DNA from 3 places in the Peribacillus sp. FSL K6-5616 genome. Region 2 is predicted to be linked to each of the others. Evidence: predicted binding sites of a transcription regulator. Region 2 holds the regulator's gene; each other region holds the start of a gene.
What was found. The regulator LexA, encoded in region 2, represses DNA repair genes until DNA is damaged. The targets are predictions, from matches to a motif close to CGAACATATGTTCG.

Region 1: the regulator LexA is predicted to act here: its motif matches at 1,746-1,759, upstream of uvrB (excinuclease ABC subunit UvrB).
Region 3: the regulator LexA is predicted to act here: its motif matches at 2,845-2,858, upstream of MHB45_RS09285 (YolD-like family protein).

What each region holds. Positions count from the first base shown of each region.
Region 1 is NZ_JBBOYT010000001.1:4,732,745-4,740,365, forward strand. It holds gene uvrB (excinuclease ABC subunit UvrB) at 1-1,614, opposite strand, end outside; gene MHB45_RS23040 (CsbA family protein) at 1,835-2,065, opposite strand; gene MHB45_RS23045 (catalase) at 2,254-3,837, opposite strand; gene MHB45_RS23050 (MMPL family transporter) at 4,057-6,315, shown strand; gene MHB45_RS23055 (YceI family protein) at 6,754-7,287, shown strand; gene MHB45_RS23060 (FecCD family ABC transporter permease) at 7,345-7,621, opposite strand, start outside.
Region 2 is NZ_JBBOYT010000001.1:1,504,876-1,512,496, reverse strand. It holds gene tkt (transketolase) at 1-577, opposite strand, end outside; gene MHB45_RS07270 (DUF896 domain-containing protein) at 808-1,041, opposite strand; gene MHB45_RS07265 (YneB family resolvase-like protein) at 1,107-1,763, opposite strand; gene yneA (cell division suppressor protein YneA) at 1,783-2,094, opposite strand; gene lexA (transcriptional repressor LexA) at 2,250-2,873, shown strand; gene MHB45_RS07250 (esterase/lipase family protein) at 3,426-4,958, opposite strand; gene MHB45_RS07245 (helix-turn-helix transcriptional regulator) at 5,703-5,927, opposite strand; gene MHB45_RS07240 (LexA family protein) at 6,062-6,700, shown strand; gene MHB45_RS07235 (DUF2642 domain-containing protein) at 6,942-7,232, shown strand.
Region 3 is NZ_JBBOYT010000001.1:1,945,949-1,953,569, forward strand. It holds gene MHB45_RS09265 (membrane protein) at 1-111, shown strand, start outside; gene MHB45_RS09270 (hypothetical protein) at 133-423, shown strand; gene MHB45_RS09275 (IS110 family transposase) at 644-1,879, opposite strand; gene MHB45_RS09280 (hypothetical protein) at 2,347-2,610, opposite strand; gene MHB45_RS09285 (YolD-like family protein) at 2,894-3,238, shown strand; gene MHB45_RS09290 (hypothetical protein) at 3,243-3,365, shown strand; gene MHB45_RS09295 (hypothetical protein) at 3,509-3,676, shown strand; gene MHB45_RS09300 (hypothetical protein) at 3,738-3,926, shown strand; gene MHB45_RS09305 (ECF transporter S component) at 4,062-4,601, opposite strand; gene MHB45_RS09310 (pyridoxamine kinase) at 4,809-5,657, shown strand; gene MHB45_RS09315 (hypothetical protein) at 5,965-6,168, shown strand; gene MHB45_RS09320 (helix-turn-helix domain-containing protein) at 6,288-6,521, opposite strand; gene MHB45_RS09325 (hypothetical protein) at 6,719-6,979, shown strand; partial or broken gene MHB45_RS09330 (DUF3898 domain-containing protein) at 7,263-7,621, opposite strand, start outside.

The DNA.
Region 1 (7,621 bases), 3.2 Mb from region 2:
CATCGTTTGAATAAGCGAACGTTCCGAGCGAAGGAACCCTTCCTTATCGGCATCCAGAATGGTCACCAACGACACTTCCGGAATATCCAGGCCTTCCCGTAAAAGGTTGATTCCAACGAGTACATCATATTTGCCCATTCGGAGTTCCCGGATGATTTCTATCCTTTCCAAGGTCTTCACTTCCGAATGAAGATATTGGACCTTGATGCCGATTTCCTTTAAATAATCAGTTAAATCTTCAGACATCTTTTTCGTCAAGGTCGTTATGAGCACACGCTCGTTCTTTTTGACGCGCTCCTGTATTTCACCGATCAGGTCATCTATCTGCCCTTCAATCGGCCGCACTTCTACCGTCGGATCCAGCAATCCGGTAGGACGGATGATTTGCTGAACCATTTCTGGCGTATGTTCGAGTTCATATGGTCCCGGAGTTGCCGAAACGAATATGGATTGATGGACCTTTTTTTCAAATTCTTCAAATCTTAGCGGGCGGTTATCTTTCGCAGACGGCAGACGGAAGCCATGGTCGACGAGCACTTGCTTTCGCGCCTGATCTCCATTGAACATTCCGCGGATTTGCGAAAGGGTTACATGTGATTCATCCACGACCAATAGGAAGTCCTCTGGAAAGTAGTCCATTAAAGTGTATGGTGTCGCACCTGAGGGACGAAGGGTTAAATGGCGGGAATAGTTCTCTATCCCTGAACAAAAGCCCATTTCCCGCATCATTTCCAAATCATAGCGGGTCCGCTGCTCCAAGCGCTGTGCTTCAAGAAGCTTTTCATCTTCCCTTAATTCCTTCAGTCTCTCTTCCAGTTCCGTTTCGATATTTTGAATGGCTATCCGCATTTTCTCTTCGCGGGTTACGAAGTGGGAAGCCGGGAAAATGGCAATATGTTCCCGTTCACCGGTAATTTCACCGGTCAGGGCATCGACTTCACGGATACGGTCAATCTCATCCCCGAAAAACTCGACCCGTACACAATGTTCATCACGGGAGGCCGGGAAAATTTCGACGACGTCGCCGCGAACGCGGAAGGTCCCCCGTTGGAAAGCAATATCATTCCTCTCATATTGAATGTCCACGAGTCTGTGCAGCAAGGCATTCCGGTCTATTTCCATGCCTGTTCGGAGGGAAACGACCATCTCCCGGTACTCTTCAGGAGAACCGAGTCCATATATGCACGAAACACTGGCAATGATGATGACATCTTTCCTTTCGAACAAAGATGATGTGGCCGAGTGACGCAGTTTATCGATTTCATCATTGATGCTTGCATCTTTTTCGATGAATGTATCCGTGGATGGAACATAAGCCTCTGGCTGGTAGTAATCATAATAGCTAACGAAGTATTCGACCGCATTATTAGGGAAGAACTCTTTGAACTCACTGTAAAGCTGCCCTGCCAACGTTTTATTGTGGGCAATGACAAGAGTCGGTTTATTGATCTTTTGGATCACATTGGAAACGGTGAACGTTTTTCCTGTACCCGTTGCCCCCAATAGCGTCTGCATTTCCTTGCCTTCCTTAATCCCTTCGACCAGCATTTCAATTGCTGCCGGCTGATCTCCTTGAGGAGAGTATTTTGAGACTAACTCAAACTTATCCTTCACCAAGCATGGCCTCCTATTGAAATATTTTTATATGAAAACGGGACATGCCTATATCCCTTCTATTTATTCCGGCTTAATAAAGCATATATACACATTCTACCACAATAGCCTGAAAACAAACCAGCAATAAGCGAACATCCATTCGTTTTTTTGTTTTAATGAACTTCATGATGTGTTGAGGGGAATGACAAGTTTGAGTACAAAAAAAGCACCTTTGATGTCAGGCGCTCTTAGATGTACGTTTCATCATTCTTTTTGATAACCAAAAACCCACTGTCAGGGATAAGGCATCGACGATGATCAATAAGTTTGTATGCGTATAACCTTTATATGCGGAAGCTGTAATCAAGGCAACAGTTAAAACAAGGCCTACGACATTGTTATAGGTGACTCTTGAAAATAGCATGACAAGTAGACAAGGAAGGAAAAGGGCAGAAAGAATTTTAATCATTTTTTCATCTCCTTTATAAGAGAAAAATAGAGTAGTTTCAGTTTAAATGATTATGAAGTTTTTTGCCAATCAATTTCCTGCTTGATTTTCAAGGCATCCTTGGAAGAGTATCACACATCCATCAATTATGCCCAATAAAAAAAAGAGGCAAACCCCTTTATAAGGAAGTTTGCTTCTTTTCAGTTCAATCAATATGGATCCGCTTCATGCCCTTTTCTAACGGCGTCCTCAGGGTTATCCGTCCCACCCAGTGGTTTTGAAGATTCCGTATGTTCAGATGCCGCGGACAGTCCCTCTTTCAACCTGCGGCCATACTCTTCATCGGCCTCTTCGGCAAGTGCTATCATTTTTTCCTGAATGCGCTTGTCGGCAGGAGCCAATGCCGCCACTAAATTGGAAATTAAATCGTCTTTTTCCCAATCCTCGAATTCCCGGAACGTTTCCCCGGCCTGTTTCGTATTGTTTTGGCGATCGATTGTCTCACGGACAAGTTTCCCTTCCACCATAGGTGTATACTCTTTACCCGTTTGATTGGCTTCCTTCAAGCCGCCAACAGTGGATGGTTCGTAGTTGATGTGGGGGCTTTGGCTGCCTCTGCCAACTTCATATTGCATCTGTCCGCCAGTCTGATTCGTGGCAGTTCGTTTCTTTGGAGCATTGATCGGCAGTTGCAAATAATTCGCGCCAACACGGTGACGCTGTGTATCGGAATAAGAGAATGTACGTCCCTGTAACATCTTGTCATCAGAAAAATCCAGTCCATCAACTAGGACACCGGTACCGAATGCAGCCTGTTCGACTTCAGTGAAATAGTCTTCAGGGTTTTTATTCAATACCATCGTACCGACATGCAGCCATGGGAACTCATCTTTCGGCCAGATCTTCGTATCATCCAGCGGATCGAAATCCAACTCAGGATGATCATCATCACTCATGATCTGTACGTTGAGATCCCATTCAGGATAGTCCCCGCGTTCAATCGCTTCATATAGATCCTGTGTGGCATGATTGAAATTCGTAGCTTGAATTTCATTGGCCTCTTGCTGCGTCAGGTTCTTGATCCCTTGTTTCGGTTCCCAATGATACTTGACGAGCACTGCTTTCCCTTCCTCATTCACCCATTTATAAGTATTGACCCCTGATCCTTGCATCATGCGGTAGTTAGCTGGGATGCCCCATGGGGAAAACACAAAGGTAACCATATGGAATGTTTCAGGCGAACTTGAGCAAAAATCGAAAATCCTCCTGCCGTCCTGAATATTCGTGACCGGATCCGGTTTGAAGGCATGAATCAAATCCGGGAATTTCATGGCATCACGGATAAAGAAAATTTTCAGGTTATTGCCTACAAGATCCCAGTTTCCATCTTCCGTATAAAATTTAACGGCAAATCCCCTTGGGTCACGTAACGTTTCCGGGGACGTCCCTCCATGAATAACAGATGAAAATCTCACGAATACCGGGGTTTTTTTACCTTCTTCCTGAAAAACCTTCGCTCTCGTATATTTTGAAATCGGCTCGTCCCCCGCTTTACCGGTCGGAACGAAATAACCATGCGCACCTGCACCGCGGGCATGTACAACCCGTTCAGGGATGCGCTCCCTATCGAAGTGGCTGATCTTTTCCAAAAAATCATAGTTCTCAAGTGTACTAGGACCTCTGTTCCCTACAGTTCTCAGACTCTGGTTATTCGTTACCGGGTGTCCTTGCCTGTTCGTTAATGTTTCATTCGTTTCATCATTTGTTTTTTTGGATTTATCAGACAAAAAAATCCCTCCTTTGTTAATAAAAGCCACAATACTACTATACTTTCCCCCATTCCCTATATTTAACTCTTCAATCTTCAAAATTTAATTGAAATTAGGTAAATAAGTACTTTTCCCCTATATATAGATGAGCCTATTTTCATGCCATTAACGACTTGAAGCATTTAGTAGTCGGAGTGAGCATACCCATTTTTGTATAAGTCAACATCACACCACTATAATGAAATGAGGATAAAAAATTTAAAAAGCGGGGTGCCTTCATTGGACGAATCAATAATAGGAAGACTTGGCAGGATGATGACCGGAAAAACCAGTCGTTGGGTTGTCATTGCCGCATGGATAATTGCAGCAATCGCATTAACCTTTACATTGCCTGCCGTTAATGATCGAACAGCAAATAATGCCTCAGACTTGCCTGAAGACTCGCCTTCTGTCGTGGCTGATGAACTTATTAAAGAAGAGTTTCCAAATTCCTCTGGAATACCTGCCCTGCTTACATGGCATCGGGAAGGTGGACTGACAGAGGCCGACTTGGCTGAAATCCAGTATCTTTCCAAGGAACTGACAGATAATCCATTGACACAGCAATCTTTCTTACCGCCGCTTCATGAAATTCCGTTGCCTGCTCTTAAAGGATCGGTTTCAGAAGATGGAACGACTTTCGTACAGCCGCTTTTCTTTAAAGAAAATACCGAGACTGAAATTCTCGAAAAAAATCTTGAAAGCATTAATGAAGCAGTAACGGAGCGCATTGGAACGGACCCATTCAATGTCCCGACCGATTCAGATGAATTATCCCTTCGAGTGACAGGCCCTGTAGGGATATCAGTCGATGCAACGGGTTTATTTTCAGGTGCTGATTTCAAATTGCTTTTAGCGACAGTAATACTTGTACTTGTCGTATTATTACTCATTTACCGCTCTCCGCTTTTAGCCATAATTCCTTTAATCGGAGTAGGCTTCTCCTATATTGTCACAAGCCCGATCCTTGGCTTCATGGCAGATCATGGTTGGATTACAGTCGATTCACAGGCCATTTCAATCATGACCGTATTATTATTCGGTGCCGGGACGGATTATTGTCTATTTTTAATTTCTCACTATAGAAGTGAATTAAGGAATCATGAAAGCAAACGGAAAGCCATGATCGCCGCATTTAAAGATTCATCAGGCGCCATTGCGATGAGCGGGCTAACGATCGTTATCTCCCTGCTAACTTTGCTTGTAGCCAAATACGGAGCCTACCACCGTTTCGCTGTACCATTCAGCTTGTCGATTTTAATCATGATGGTGGCAGCTTTAACACTTGTACCGGCATTGCTTTCTGTATTCGGAAGGGCTTCCTTCTTCCCAATCGTCCCGCGTACACCTGAAATGGAAGAAGCATGGGCCAAGAAAAAGGGAAAAGCCGTCAAAAAGCATAAAGAAGGCCACATCGGTAACTGGATTGGCCATATCGTCACAACCAAGCCATGGACGGTCATTCTTACATGCCTGATCATCTTCAGTGTTTTAGCTGGATATTCTTCACAAATAAAATATTCATATGATATTCTCTCTTCCTTCCCTGAAGATATGAACTCCCGTGAAGGCTATTCTGTCATTTCCGACTCGTACTCACCGGGCGAACTGGCACCGGCGACAGTGGTTGTCGATACGGATGGTGAAGAAATTGATTTAGCACCGGCATTAAAAGGGATGGATATTGTTGAAACTGTTGCCGATCCAGTCACAAGTAAATCGAATAAAGATCTGCAATCCTATGAGGTCACATTCAACATCAACCCATATGATATCGAGGCCATAGATTCCATTCCGGAAATCCGCACAATGGCGGAGAAAGAATTGAAGGCCGCCAATATATCTTCCGTTGATGAAAAGGTTTGGGTTGGCGGGCAGACTGCGACTCAATTCGATAAAAGGGATACCGTCAAATCCGATGAATTCATGATCATCCCGATCATCATCGTCCTGATTTCCTTGCTCCTTTTAGCTTACTTGCGATCTGTGACAGCCATGGTGTATTTAATGGGGACAGTCATTCTCTCATTCTTTGCAGCTATGGGCTTAGGTTGGATAATCCTGCACTATTTCATGGGTGTCGATGCGATAGAGGGGACAATTCCACTTTATTCTTTCGTATTCCTTGTCGCACTTGGAGAAGATTATAACATTTTCATGGTTTCAAGCATTTGGCGTAAGAAAGAAACGATGCCAATCAAGCAGGCCATCAGAAAGGGCGTTGCCGAAACTAGCGGTGTCATAACCTCCGCCGGAATAATCTTGGCAGCCACTTTTTCCGTTCTAGCCACACTTCCGATTCAAGTATTGGTCCAATTCGGGCTCATTACCGCCCTTGGTGTGTTAATGGACACATTCATTGTGCGCCCGTTCCTTGTTCCTGCAATCACCTCCCTCCTTGGCCGCCGTGCCTTTTGGCCGGGGAAAGTGACCAACCAAGAAGAGAAAGAACAGGCCAATTAATAAAGTTGTCCGCTTTACCCTTCTTCATTAAAAACCCTGTGCCCCATAAATGCATAGGGTTTGAGTTTGTAGACAAAAGGGTTTTTACCTAAAATTTCAAAACAAAGCCGATTGTAACGGAAGGTGCGAGACTCCTGCGGGAAAAGCGCGGCGAGGAGGCTTCCGGACCGCCCGCGGAAAGCGAGTGCCTGGAGTTGAAATCATCATTCTTCGAGTTTTATAAACCTTCATAAAAACTGAGATAAACTAGATTTTCATCAAGTTTGTCTACAGTCTGAAGACCTTGTGCCCCATAAATGCACAGGGTTTTTCATCTTTTCAAAATTTAGGAAAACTTTCAGTTGACACTATTGCTTTCAGCTCTTATAATTACATTAAGTTAAGATATCTCAAATTAAAGATATATAAATTCAAGATTAATAATCAGGAGGAATAAATATGACAAATACAAAATGGATAGTCGACCCGACTCACAGCGCTATTGAATTTTCCGTAAAACATATGATGATCGCTAAAGTAAAAGGAAGTTTTAATAAGTTCGAGGCAAGCATTCTAGCAAACCCATCGGATCTAACGACTGCAGAGATTGATTTTACCGTTGATGTGGCGAGTATCGACACACGCAATGCAGACAGGGACAATCACTTGCGTTCCGCTGACTTCTTTGATGTAGAAAAAAACCCTACATTAACATTCAAATCAACAAAAATCGTGAAAACGGATGAAGATGAATACGATGTAACTGGAAATGTGACTCTTAACGGAGTCACACAAGAAGAAACTTTCAACATCACCTTTGAAGGCCAAGGGAAAGATCCATGGGGAAATGAAAAAGCAGGCTTCAGCGGAAAAGGGAAAGTCAAACGCAGTGATTATGGTCTAACATATAACGCGGCATTAGAAACAGGCGGCGTACTGATCGGCGATCAAATCACGCTTACCATCGAAATCGAAGCAGCTAAAGAAGCTTAAAGAAATAAAGAAGCAGCCATCCCTAGGATGGCTGCTTTTTTTTTGCATGTACCGGAATTACGAATTCCTCGTTTTATATAGTAAATAAATGAAGTAAGGTGCCCCGATGCTCGCTGTGAAGACACCAGCCGGTATTTCCAAAGGTGAGAATAAGGTCCGTCCAATCAAATCCGCCACCATAACCAGGATGCCGCCAAGCAAGGCCGAGGTGGGCAGTAACACTCCAAAACTAGAACCAACCAGCCTTCTGGCCATGTGCGGTGCCATTAATCCCACAAATCCTATTCCCCCAGCAAAAGCTGTGGAACCGCCAATCAAGGCCGTACTGATCATC
Region 2 (7,621 bases):
CGTCAAGGGAAATATCATTAGAATCATATAAAACAACAAGTCTTCCCAGTTGTAGATGTCCAGCTAATGAAGCGGCTTCTGCAGAAACACCTTCCATTAAATCTCCATCTCCACAAATGCTATATGTATAATGATCGACCACATTATAAGAATCGCGGTTATAGCTTTCTGCCAAGTGACGTTCAGCCATTGCCATTCCGACTGCCATTGCGATACCTTGTCCAAGCGGCCCGGTAGTTGCATCTACACCAGCCGTATGTCCGAATTCAGGATGTCCTGGAGTTTTACTGCCCCATTGACGGAAGCTTTTCAAATCATCGATAGATAAGCCATAGCCCGATAAATGAAGAAGGCTGTATAACAGCATAGAACCATGTCCAGCTGAAAGAACAAAGCGATCTCTATTAAACCAATCTGGATTTTTCGGGTTATGGTTCATATATTCGGTCCATAGTTTATACGCCATTGGCGCTGCCCCCATTGGCATACCTGGATGGCCGGAATTAGCCTTTTCAATTGCATCAATTGATAATGTACGAATCGTATTGATAGAAAGTGCATCTAATTTATCTAACATATTGTAAAAACATCCCTTCCTGTAATGTACCTCTTTATATTATAGTGACAAGCATAATATCACAACTAAAATCACTATTTACTGCCTCAATATTAAAATTTTCTAGAAATAAGAGAAGCCTCTATTTAGATTAAACTAAATAGGAGAATACATACATGAATGCACTCTCTTTTTACTCCAAAATGCCAAAGAATCCTCAAATGGAATGTTCCATCAGAGGAATCCAAGCATTAATGTAAATTTCGTTTTTCTTTTATATTTTTTATCTTTTGAGGAGTGACGTCATTACCCTCTGGATCCACGACCTTCACATGCTCCAACGTGTCGGACATGGATTTTCTGAATGTTTCCAAATATTCACTTCTCAATTGGGTTTGCTCTTTCGCTTCAACTTCCGTCAAGCCTTCAGCCTTTGCCTTTTTAGAAAGTACATTTATACGGGCTATTTTGTCTTTTGATAACATAATTTCGCTCCTTCATAATCTGCGGATATTGTCATGGTATTAAAAAAAAAGCGAAATTACAAGTTCTATGATTTACTTTCCTTTTTATTCATTTGATGTTCGAGAAAACGCCTGTTCACAGTAGCCTTAGATACATTGTATCCAAAGCCCCTTAATGTGGCTGCGATTTCTGAGAATGTCAACCCATTGGCACGCAGTTTAATAATTTCTTCAATAGGAATCTCCATACGGTCCCTTCCAGTGGAATTCCTTTGGTTGTGAAGATTTTTTTGAGGACGGTACCCTTTTTCAACGGCTCTCATCATTCCGCGCTTTATTTTAAGATTATGTAGTTTCCTTTGATATTCTTCTACAATGCCCACTATCTGGATGACCATGGCATCCGAATCCGATAACTCCAGCTCCCCATCGTGTGAGAGCGTATAAATTTTCACATCTTCTTTAAGGATGACATGGAAAAGGGCTATTTTGGCATTCCCTCTTCCCAGTCTTGTTTCGTCCTGGATTAATAGGACTTCAGCTTCTTTGGTTTTAAATAGTTCGAGCATGTCAAAAATGCCATCCCGATTCAACTCATAACCACTTGCCTGTTCTTTTATAATGGAGACAACTTCCACATCCATCTTTTCAGCCAATTTGACTAATTCATCTTCCTGCCTTGCCAATGATGTTTCCTGTGACTCTTTTTCGGTGCTGACCCTACAATAGATTACCGCCTTCATAATACCCTACCTTTACTACTTACTGCTCACTGGCCAAATTCTGGACAAGTTCTTCCCCTTTAACCGGTATGACAATGACTTGTCCAGGTTTTATCGAATCCGCACTGACTCCATTATTCTCTTCTATCCAACCAATGAATTCTTTTTTTGTCAAATTTGTTTCTTCATATTCTTCGGCAATTCCCCATAGGGTGTCACCTTCGCTTACTTCTATAGAAAGGAAATCCTTTTTTTGATCATTGTTCAATGTACAAGAGAATAAAATTGAAAAGATGAATACTGATCCCGCTAATAGAATCGTATAAATATAATTTTTGTATAATTTTTTCATAATAATCCCTCCAAAGCGAATGTTCGTTCGTATGTTATGATCAAATTATAATACGAACGTTTGTTTCAGTCAACAACAAAATTCGAACTTATGTTTGTATAGAGATGGGGGCCATGCTATAATGTAGCAAAGAACATTGGGGAAGAGGTGCACAAATGACAAAACTATCAAAACGGCAGCAAGATATTCTTGATTTCATTAAAGAAGAGGTCCGCCAAAAAGGGTATCCGCCTTCCGTACGGGAGATTGGCGAAGCAGTGGGACTTGCATCAAGTTCAACAGTACACGGACATTTATCCCGCCTGGAAAGTAAAGGCCTTATTAGACGTGACCCAACCAAGCCAAGGGCCATTGAAATAATGAATTTGGAGGAAGCGAACAATATTCCCAAAGCCAATGTCGTGAACGTGCCGTTACTTGGAAAAGTAACAGCGGGCATGCCGATAACGGCCATTGAGAACATTGAAGAATACTTTCCGCTTCCCGAAAGCATGGTTCCACATGATGACCATGTATTCATGCTGGAAATCATGGGTGAAAGTATGATTGAAGCAGGAATTCATGATGGAGATTATGTCATCGTGAAACAACAAAGCAGTGCCAATAATGGAGATATCGTCGTGGCGATGACGGAAGATGATGAAGCCACTGTAAAACGATTCTTTAAGGAACCGGATTACATAAGGCTTCAGCCTGAGAACTCAAATATGGAACCAATTATTTTACGAGATGTTTCGATACTTGGAAAAGTAATAGGCTTATATAGACAAATACACTAAAAGCGCTTCCCGCGCTTTTTTTGTTTGTTTAATTTATGTCCAGAATTCTCTCAATATGCATTTGGAAGAGTAGATATTGAAATATTTTTTAATAGAATCTAGTTTCATGGGAAATTAAACATCCTTTATAACGGATGAAAGTTATACCATCGCCTTTCTGGTAATATGTACTTTGGAAGCAAGCTCATTGAAATAAAAAAAAGGGTTTAAAATCCCCCCTTTACAATTAATTTCACTCTTAACCTTTGGTTCACTTTAATAAGGTTAGATCGACCAAGTCATTCCACCAATATGTCCTGTTTAATTTTCTGGCCATAAGGAGCAATTTGCTTAATGAATGTTTCCTTGCTCATTAGATCTCTCATTACCAAGCATAAATCTTTATTTCCAGGGAACTCACTCCTAAATATATCCACCTAACACCCGTTGAATTAATACTTTTATATAGGAGTACGGCTGTTTACATTGGCGGAATTACCATCTCCCTAGTTACCCGTACCTACCTCATATTTCATCAAAAAAATGCCTCCTCAACTAAGAGAAGGCATTTCGCTATTTCTCAATATAGACCGAACGAATCAGCGTCCGGGTTCTTTCGGTACCATCCACATTTTTTTCCTTAACATCTATTGTTACATTATAAACACCTGACTTAGGTACTTCTGGAAGGGTGCCAGTAAAATTTTCAGTATCCATTGCCTTAATGGAGTTTTTTCCACTAATTTCTTTACCGGTTTCATCTAGCAGATGAACCAAAAATGTTGTGCTGATTGGTCTTTTTTTATCATTCATTGGATTCTTTATTAAAAATTTTGCATCTTTTTGCTTTACTTTTCCGGCCATACTTAATGTAATGGGGTTCTTTTCGTTAAATTGTGCTGTGAACAGGTAGGCGTCTTTTGGCGATTCAGTCTTCATTCGTACTTTCCAGTCACCAATTTCAAGGTTATTTCTGTAGAATGATTGGATGGTTGCACCATTAAAAAAGGAAGTTTCATTTTTGGCTGAATGGGCCTTTAAGGAAGGTGAATACTTTTTATTGGATGGAGAAATCAATTCAACCTCGACATCATTTGAGGCTGTATATATGCTTATATTACCTGGGGCCGCTTCATTTACATGGAAGCTTTGTTCGACCCAGACATTTTGTTTCAGGACATCACCCAGAATGGTTTGAGCGAGTGCGGTTGTAATGACATCATCTTCAACTCGTTCTTTATAATTGACATGATATGCAGGAATCCCAGTGGTGGATGTGCTTTTTAAATAGGGTTCAATTCTTGAAAATACAGCTGAGCCAACTCGAATATTGTCGTGATCAAAGTTGGGATCCGTAAATAAATGTGTTGCATAGGGTATTTTTGTACTCCATACATTCACCAGTCCATCATTTTCCCCATATGATGATAAATATTGTCCCCCCATTGATAAGGCTGATAGTACCGGGCCTCTGTTCATACCTGCCACAGTGAAATACAAGTTTTTACGAGAGTTAACATGGTTATCCGTGACAGAACGAAATTCAGCCATTTTACCAACTTGTAAAGAATAAGTTCCCTCATCTTTTTGACCTAATAAGGAACCAAGCCAGCCCGCATACCAGCTATAAGCCAAATCAGCTAGGTGAGAACCATGATGTGGGGAAGCTAAAGTGATCACCCTTCCAACATATTGGTGTGCTCCATAGTGGACTAGAGCCGCTTGGGTGTCTGGGCCCCCTTTGCTGTGAGCTATAATATTTACTTTTTCGCCCCCGAAATGGTTACTGATTTCTGAAAGCATTTGAGCTAATAGCCTTCCATTGGCATATTGGCTCACTGATCCATTTCCAGCTGAATCATGAAGCTGAACAAAAACCGTTTGGTAGCCTGCTTCATACGCTTTGGTATACATATCATTGACGCCATGATATTCCGTTTCACCATACCAGCTGGTTGAACTGCCGTTTTTCCCTTGTACAAACACGATTGGTGGTTTGTTTGTATCAAGATTGGGGGGAATACTACCAAGAAACCAATCCCCTGGACTGAAAGTTTCGGAGGGCGGTTTCAATTTTCCTGCTGAGGAAATGTCTGGCTTTGCCATAATTAATATGGTTAGAATGAGGACAAGAAAAACGACATAATTGATTACATTCCTTTTCAAGGGTTATCTCCTCCAATATCATCTGGAATTTTTTTGAACTCATCCAATTATCAATGCCCTCCTTCCATAGCCTTCTTTAGCCTTCATTAATATATAATTGTACTTTTGCATACCATTACCTGCTATCTTCATAAAGATGGGAGAAAAAAACTAGAAGAAGTTTTATTGATAATGGAGAAAAAGTATGAAGATTTGCCTTCCATTCATTTAGCTATGGGGTCTTTTTCATTTTATGAAGACGTGCTTTGGGAGGAAAACATGCTGCCAATTCACGAAAATAGAGTACAAGCCCTTATCCTGCAAAGGATAAGGGCTTGTTCATCCAGATTAACTTTTCCTTCGAATTTGCCATTGTCCATTTGCTCCTATTCATGGTGTTTAGAAGTCCGCCCTATACATTAAGTAAATAATTTTCTTTCACAGCAATTGGCTGACATTTTTGGAATCTCTGTATCAATCGTATATTTGCACAAGAAGTTTGGATTTGTACACCTTTTACTACATACAGGTATTTTACAAATGTTCTAATGTCAGCAGCTCCTATGCAACTTCAAAAGAATTAATTTCCCTTTCCTCTTTGTTCCCCTTCTTTCCATCGTTACTTGAATCTTGTCCTATGGAAGTCAGGATTTTATGGATTCAAATGGCCAATCTGTTGAGGAAATGCTTGGTACAATTGAACTTTCAACTACATTTGAAGTGTAGGTCAGGGTCAAAAAAAATGATATCGTCAATCGAGAACCCTACACATTCAGCAAATAAATAAGCCTTATCGATTCGCAAAGGAATCTTATATTGCTCATAGTCAATGTAAGTCCTCTTGGCCATCTTCAGCACTTTAGCCATTTCATCTTGAGTTAATCCTTTATACTTCCTGGCTTGTTTAAGTGTGAACTTAACGCTTGTCATATCTTGTCACCACCTATCTAAAAAAATAATATCACACTTGAAGTATAGTTACCAACAATTTTTCGCAAAATTCACGCACTTTACGTTTACTCACTTTCACTCATAGTGTATATTCAAGTAAGAGGTGAAGAAATATGCACATTGGTGAACGGATTAAAATGTTAAGAAAAGAAAGAAAAATGACACAAGAAGATTTGGCAAATGTATTAAAAGTAGCTCCTACGGCAGTATCAGCTTGGGAATCCGGACGGAATAAACCTTTAATGGATAAATTGAGCATGATGTCCACTTGTTTTGAAATACCGCTATCCCACCTCATTGAAGGAGCGCCAATCGTTAGAAATAATCCTGGAATGGAATTCCTAAATGAAAAGAATGTAAGATTAATTGGTGTCTACGGAAATATCCCTGCTGGAGAGCCTAATTTCACCAACGAATATATAGAAGCCTATATGCCGACATTAAATTCGATGCTTAAATCGGATAAAGAATATTTTTTCCTTAGAGTGAATGGCAATAGCATGAATAAAGAATTCAGAGACGGATCATTGATTCTCGTTGAAAAAACAACCTACCTTGATAACGGGAAAATTGGAGTGGTCTTGGTAAATGGACACGATGCTACGGTCAAAAAAGTGAGAATCAATGAAGAAAACATCATACTCACTCCCTGCAGCACGGATCCTTTTTATGAAGAAAAAACCTACAACATAAAAAATGATAGAGTCCGTATTTTAGGAAAAGTGGTTCAAGCCATTAAAATATACGATTAATATCCAACTCGAGGGTTTCATACGGAAAGAAAGTAAAATAAATGAATAATGAGCAGCCATACATAGATTCAATTCTTACAGTTTTTATCAACTTAATGCTGTTGCATTTTAGGTACAAGCCATCATGGTTTGTGCTTTTTAGTATTGTTCTTTTATTTGTCTTTACATAAAATCCTTTTAATTTGTGTCAGCCCATAAAAAAAAAGGCATACCTTACATTAGTAAAGGAGTGGAATAATTCATGCAAAATTATCCATATGGAAGCCAAGATAACGTATTACCGCCAGGTCATTATGCGTATACGAGCAACTTTCCGCAAACGATGAAAACTTTATCACCGACTTATACAATTCCCACAGAACCAGTTTTCTTTGACCATCTAATGATGAATTTAGGTAAAACGATCACTATCGTAACAATGAAGGAATCATTAAAGGGCAAACTTACCGGCGTCGCTATTGATCACCTGCAATTATCAATCGGCGATTTAAAATATCATATCCGTTATCCCCCAGATTACTTATTTCATTGAGTGAATGTATTTGGAAACTTTAGTAGGGGCCATTTTTAGTATATTTTCCTTTCATGCAAAAGAATAAAATTGTTTATATCGGGCAATAAAATCATCATATTTTTATAATGCGGTTCACAACCCCCTATAAGAATCTTATAATTAAGCATTTGCCTCTGTAGCTCTAGAAGGGAAGAGCGCCGGAAAACATTGTAGCCACCGGGTCGCAAGGTAAGGGTTTCAGAAGCACCGAAAAGCAATTACGCTGAGGCAGGTGGAATTCCTGCCGGTGAAAATCCGTAGGGAAGCGTGTTCTCCCCTAGCCTATGCTTACGAAAGGAGTGCGGGTTCGAATCCCGTCAGAGGCTTACTTCCTGAATAATGCGATTATATATACTCACAGAAAGTGA
Region 3 (7,621 bases), 440 kb from region 2:
AAGGTAAATTCTCCTTTTCTTTACTTTTTCACATTTGTAGGAGTAACTGTGATTTGTGGAATTATAATATTTTCATATAAAAAATTGTTTAACTTAAGGTTTCTTAGTTAAAGATGAGGGAGTTTAAAACAAATGAACGAAAAATACAGCAAAAGATCTGCGATATTAAGCATTATAAGTGCAATAACAATGTTTATTGCTTATGAATTTGCTCCTGATAAACCTGAAGGTATGATGGTTGTTTTCCTAAAAGTATTATTTTCTAGTTCTTTTATTACAGGTGTACTTAGCCTGGTTTTTAGTTATATAAGTTTTAAAAACAAAGAAGAAGGATTTCTAAAGAAGATAGCTCCTTTAATAATCTTATTGATTTTATTAGTATTTTCTTTTTCAATTATTGGGGTAGTAATAGGTTTAATGTAAAAAAAATCAATATCACTTATTGTGCGAACGGGTGCTTTACTTCATTAACAGGAGCTAATCAGTAGCTCCTTTTCTTATGCAACTAAACCAGCCAATAGTTTGTCAACATTTTTCAATAAACACTTAAAATGTTTCATGTTATACTAAATTTGCGTATGCCAAATAACCTTCCAAGGTTCTGTGTTTGGAAAGTTTTGGGCTATTTAGTTATACTTTAAAACTAGGCTAGATCTTGGAAAGTTGATTTGCTTTTTAAAAGTGCATAAATCCAATGTAAGAATTTATTGGCACATGCTATCACAGCTACTTTAAAGGGCTTTCCTTCCTCACGTTTCTTATCATAAAACTCTCGTAATCTCTTGTTACGAGGAATGATTTCATCTGTCGTTTTCTTTTTGCGACTATCACGAATGGCACATTTTACAGCCATATATAAGGCGTGTCGTAGCCTACTAGAACCTCTTTTGGTAATCCGATTTAAAGTACCTTTGAATGTACCAGATTCAAAAACACTTGGATCGATTCCGGCAAATGCAACCAGCTTCTTAGGGTGATTAAACCGATCAATTTCCCCAATTTCAGAAATTATCTTGGCAGCGATTTTTTCACCGATACCAGGGATCGATTGGATAACCTTACACTCTTCAATACCTTTTGCTAAAGCATCTATCTCATCTTCAAGCTTGGATAGATGCTTTTTGTATTCAAGAAGCATATTAATATACATATCCAGGCTTAAGGTCAGACTATGATATAAGTTTTTCTGAAATGGATTTTGAACTGCGGCGGCCATCAGTTTTTCTGCCTGACTGTCTGCCCATTTTTGCGAACGACTTTTACATAATTCCTTTATTTTCTTGGCAACTTTCTCTTCACCAGTATCCAGGATTTTTTGTGATGTAGGAAATGTTTGTAAGGTTAGTAAAGAAACATATGAATGTAAGTCACCAAAAACCCCACGGTATTCAGGAAACACTTGATCCAAAATTGCTTGAAATTGTAATTTAGTTTGTACAAACAGGCCTGTAATATTTTCGTGCTGTCTTGTAAGGTTACGTAAGTTTAAGAGTTGGATTCCTCGCTGTTTATACGGCTCTAAGTCCTCTTTATAATACAGCTCGCAGAGATGACGAGCGTCAATAACATCTGTCTTTACCTTGCGTAAACTAGAACTCTTAGCTCGATACGATATGAGTGGATTTACGATAATCAATAAGTACCCTCTATCCTCGAAATACTGGACAACTGGTGTATGATAATGTCCAGTGGATTCTAATACAATGGGAGGCCGTCCCCCGGATACATTTTCTACTTCTCTAATAAAGTCTAGAAGACTAGCTAACCCTTCAAGAGTATGTGCTACTTTAAAGCCTTTTTTGTAAGGCTGCTTTTTATCCAAGAACGCTTGAACCTGACTTTCCCCTTTTGCCACATCCAGACCAACAACTGGATTCATAAATTATCTCCTCCTAATATAAAGTCACCGGTACCCCAATTCCTTCTTGTAGTATCATAGCTTCGCTTGTTATACGAGATCATAGTCCCAACCAGCCTCAATCATGTTTCTACAAGTAGGGGGCGAACTGTTTAGTTGACGGGATCTAGTCCCACAGGTGCGGACGTTCTACCCCGGCTACGGTTATCATATATCGATATAAAAAATGGTCAACCAGAAATATTTTCTGGATGACCTTATAATACGAACGGGTGCGTTAGTCTAACAAGCGAACAAAAAAGTCGATTCGATTCCTTATCAATACAGGAAATCGACTTTTTTAGGTTGATATTTGCTTATTTTCGAAATGTTGGAGGTACCCCTAAAAGTAGGAATATAAAAGTAAAGAAACATAGAGTTTCTAACCCCATCTTACCCTGTTGTGCTTTAGATAAAAAGAAAGCACCCTCGAAAGGATGCTTTACTTTTCAATCTTCATCTTCATCTTCTTCATATTCATTTGGATCGGTGGTTATGGCAATTGTTTTTTCATCGCTACGGAAATCGAATTTTAATCCCCAATTACAACTAGTTACACTAAATGTGTTGTTGTTGATAGAAAAGGCTATAATCATTTCGTTCATATCGTCTTTCTGCACTACAATATAGCTTTTTTCATTAGAGAAAACCGTATAATCAGGATGTGCTATAAGTTTCCAGCCGTCTACTAATTCTGTTTGGATAGTTTCCATGCATGCCACCTCATTTTATGTAATACCTAAATTATACAATAACATAATGCAAAAGTAATGGTTGGAAGTTCTTTGTACAGGATAAAGTACCATACGAATATCTTGTACCCCATTATCAACTCTATTTTTTAGGTGATTGGATTGTGTCTAAAAAGGCTCTACACCATTGAGATTGTGAAAGAATGTACTTAAACTAACGGGGCAGCATTCCTGTTCATTTTTTTGACTAAATTAAGAACAAATGTTCTATAATGTATTTATAGAATGAAATGGAGATGTTCTTATGTCTATAAAAGATCGAGGAAAGTTAAAATGGCAACCAGCTTTAATGCTTCCCGAATACGTTAAATTACTTAATCATGTAAATAAGGATTATTACCGTCAATTAAAGCCAATATTAGATGAGTACCAGTTAGAGGAGTTTGAGGACAAGATACACACTGCTATGGAGTTTGCTTCACCTGTAATGTTTACTGTTTGGGAAGATGGATTTGATTGGGAATATACAGGAATGATACATAGGTTAGATCCTTTGACAAAGATGATACATTTAGAGTTGGAAAATGAGAAGGGACATATTATTAGGGTGAAGTTTGAGGATATTGTTGGGGTAGAGGTAAGGGAGTGAAAAAATGACTAAAGCAAAACCAAAAAGAAAACTGTGGATTAAGAGTAGAACATTCCTAAATGAATTTACAGTAGATGAATACTTGAAAAAAGAAGTGAAGTTAATCTTAGCTAAATATACAAAATGAATAGAAATCACCAGTCTATACGATTGGTGATTTTTTATTTTCTATAATGTTACTCGTTACTATTTTCATAGATAATTTAGTGAAATGTGAATATAAGATATTTTGTTTGGAGATTATTATGTAGGACAGGAGAGTGATATTGATTGGATAAAAAGTCAAAGAAAATTAATCTTAATGATGTCGATATGACCGATGTAGAAGTTATTTCAGCGGATAATATCGATATTAATGAATATTTTAGAAGGAAGCTTTTCGAGTGTATAGCCAAAGAAGAAAGTAGGCTATTTTTGTATAAGGAAAAGAATAAATAGTTTAATTGAAAGGACTATTCTAATGTGAAAAAGAGTAAACCAAGAAAAGAACTACGAATTAATGGCTAAGGCGTTTACGGAACTATACTTTAGTTTTACTAAAGGTGGATCTGGAGATGTAGAATTCGACAAATTAGGCACGATAGCTTTATTTTCTGCATTGGCAAATGATGAAGAAGGGAAACAAAAGGAATTAGATAAAATGAGAGCTCACGTTAAAAGACTTAAGAATGAAAAAAGAAATAGATAAAGTCTTGTCGTGGTCATCTAGTTTACCCTCTGCATGCAGAGTACCGATAAAAAGGGAAGCAAACAAAACATAGCCCCCAAATACACCATCCATGTAGTATTTGGGGGCTACTTGACGTTTACCTTTATAGCGAATTTACTTAAAATAAGGAACCTTTTTCAAAGCCACACAAACTGGAACGGCAACGATAATTCCTAATATATTTTGAACGAGATCTCCAGGTATCGAAGCTAAAGGTGCAATCCAATTACCGTATAGAATCCCTTCACCAATATAATAAACAGCTATCATAAATGGAATTGAAACGATTGTTGCTATTACATTGAAAGCATTGCTAGTACCGTTGCGACCCTTTGACCAAGCGATTTTACCAACTATATATCCTTGCAAACCACGAGCCACAATGGTGATAGGTGCCCACAATGTCCACCCTCCAACTATATCAAATAACCCCATTCCTATCGCACCAGCAAGAGCTGCTTTTTTAGGACCAAATAAAATAGATGCAATAAAAAGCATAGCTGTTCCTAGATGAACTAACCCTCCATTTGCGGCAATTGGCAGTTTAATATTCAAAAAGAATGTAGATAGGAACACAAGAGCAATCAACATTGCGGTAATAATTAAATCCATAGTTTTTTGACTTGACCTTGAATAACTTTGTGTATTTTGCATATCTGTAAACCTTCCTAACTAGAATTTTCCTATGATTTTAGCAAAAGACTGGTGTCTATAAAAGTGTCAATTTATTAAAAAACTATGAGGTCAGTTGATAAAAATACAGATATATACGTATTGAAAAGAGAGAGGAGATGACTGTTTTTAGCTGATTTATGATAAGATAAATAAAGTTTAAAGTGGATAGGCCATATGGAGGTTATTATGAAAAAAGTTGTTGTACTACAGGATTTATCATCTTTTGGAAAATGTTCATTAACAGCTGCAATTCCGGTTCTTTCGGTCATGGGCGTGCAGGCATGCCCTTTACCAACGGCCATATTGACTGCGCAAACCGGATATCCAAGTTTTTTTTGTGAAGATTTTACATCCAAAATGAAATACTTCATAGAAGAATGGAGCAAGCTTAATGTAACCTTTGATGGAATCTATACCGGCTTCGTTACTGGTGAAGAGCAAATTAATAATATTTTCCATTTTTTAGATAAATTTTATACAAAAGAAACCATTTTACTTGTTGATCCAGTAATGGGGGATATAGGAGAAGTCTATAAACTTTTTACCGATGAATTACTGGTACTTATGAGAGAACTGGTGAAGCGTGCAGATGTCATTACACCAAATGTTACAGAGTGCTGTTTATTAACCGGATTGTCTTATGAAAAGCTGCATAGCTATTCTAACGAAGAGGACTATATTAAAGCGATAGAAGAAGCAGGGAATATGTTGCAGCAAGAAACGGGAGCTCAGGTTATCATCACTGGAATGAATCCACCGTCAGCAGATTCAGAGAAGCAGTTTATCGGAAATATGTATTTGGACGGAAGTAGAACCTTTTATAGTGCGACGCAGTATAACGGTGAAAGCTATTCAGGTACTGGTGATTTATTTGCATCTGTGATTATGGGAAGCATGATGCGTGGAGAGAACCTAGAAAAATCCGTACAGCTCGCAGTGGCATTCCTGACAGAGGCTATCAATGATTCCTCCTTGGAGCAAATTTCTAAAGTAGAAGGAGTTAACTTCGAAAAATATTTACGAATGTTATTATGAATGCTTTAAAAAATGGAAAAAATAGAGTAACAAAAGCTCGGTTTTTTGACTAACCGAGCTTTTTGTATAAATCAAATAGTACTTATATTTTGCTGAATATTGTAAAAAATCACTTAAATAATAAGGAAACTTTCTATTTACCTCACAACAGCCAGTATTTATGTTCGTTAAAGTTTGAAAATATTTAACTTCCATAGACCTTTACAAAGATTAAGAAAAAATACTTGAAGAAAAAACAATATTATCTACAATCGAGGAATTAGAAGCTCTATTTCCTGATAAGGATAGATCAGAAATTATAAAGAAAATGCGTCAATTAGGTTGCTTAGAATTAAAAAACGCAAAAATTCCATGGAGTGCAAAAACAAATAAAGAAGATAGACCGCCTTGTAAAATTACTTATGCTAATGAGTCTAATATGGAATTAATGGCTAAAGCATTCACTCACCTATATTATGAACTATTAAAAAAGGGTAAACTTAACGATAAACCTTGGCTTGAAGAGGAATGAAAAAAGCTAAGGAATATACCTCAGCTCAGTTAAGGGGAATTAATAAAGAAAGAAAAGCTAGTGATAATAATATTTTTTACAATAAATTTCCTGTTTATACAAAAGACCACCAGTAATTGCTATTGGTGGTTTTCTTCAGTTTGAACTAATTCAATTTCAAATAAATCTTCTATAGATATATCTAATGCTCTGGATATTAAAATTGTATGAGTATCCTTATGACTTTCTAATTTATCAAACCTTGAAATGTTTCCTTGAGGGATTCCTGTAAGTTCACTCAATTTAACTTGTGTCATTCCTCTGTCCTTCAATACTTTACCTAATCTTGGAGTGACCTTTACTGTAGTTTTCATTCTCATACAACCCCTTTTATTTACTTATATAATTATACTATATCCTATATCGTCTAGAATATAAAAAGATAATTTGGAAAAATTGTAATTTATTGTTGATATAATATATACTATATAGTATAGTTAACTTATCAGCAAGACGGACAACGAAAAAATCCAAACAAAAAACAGCCGAAAGGCAAAAGGGGATAAATAATATGACCACTCAAACTTTTGAGGTTAAAAAGGTATTCGTAACTGACAACCAAGAGCAATGGATTGTATTTGAAGAAGAAATGCAAGCAGGATTCCAATACAAACTTGCTACTATTGACGACCTTCACGATTATGTAGCTGGAACTGGCGAAGTGTTTACATACAACGTAGAAACATCAGAGGGTGTGGTTCAATGGCATGAAGAACAATTTCCTGAAGGCTCTCCAATTAATTATGTTTGTGAGTACCGGGTGATCAACTAATCTTATGAGAAAATGCAAGAGGATCTGCCTAAACGTAGCAGGGAAGGGGAAATTTTTAACTTTGGAATACCTGAACATGAAGTTGTATGAAAACAAGTTCTAAAAGAAAAGAGCCTAAGTAGCAGTATTTACTTAGGCTCTTGATAAGCATGCATTTCAAAAAAATATATATAACTTCTTAATTGAAAATAGAAGTTAGGAGTTAAATTTAAGAGTATTAATAGTATTTTAAGGGTCTAAAATTGATCACATACTGCTCACATTTTTGCTCACAAAACCTTTCTCAAACCTTCCTACTGATCCGCTCCACAATCTCCATCAAATCATCCGGCTTATGAAACTCAATCGGCGAAACGCCTTTATCGAACTCTATTGTATTGGATTCTATCATTAATACATACTTTCCATTAATCTTTCCTAAATGGATGCTTTCGCCAAAATCGGCTAACAGTCCTTTGACGGATGTACTGCCAAGCTTCATTCGCATTTCGGCTTCAGGTGTATGTTCGACAATCTGGGCTGTGGCTTCGACGACTTGGTGTGTTTCAAGGCGTTCCTGAATTTCCCGCTTTTCACTAGTTTCCCAGATTTCCAGGTCTTGTTCGAATTTCTGCAGTTCGTCACTGTTTTCTTCGAATTGAG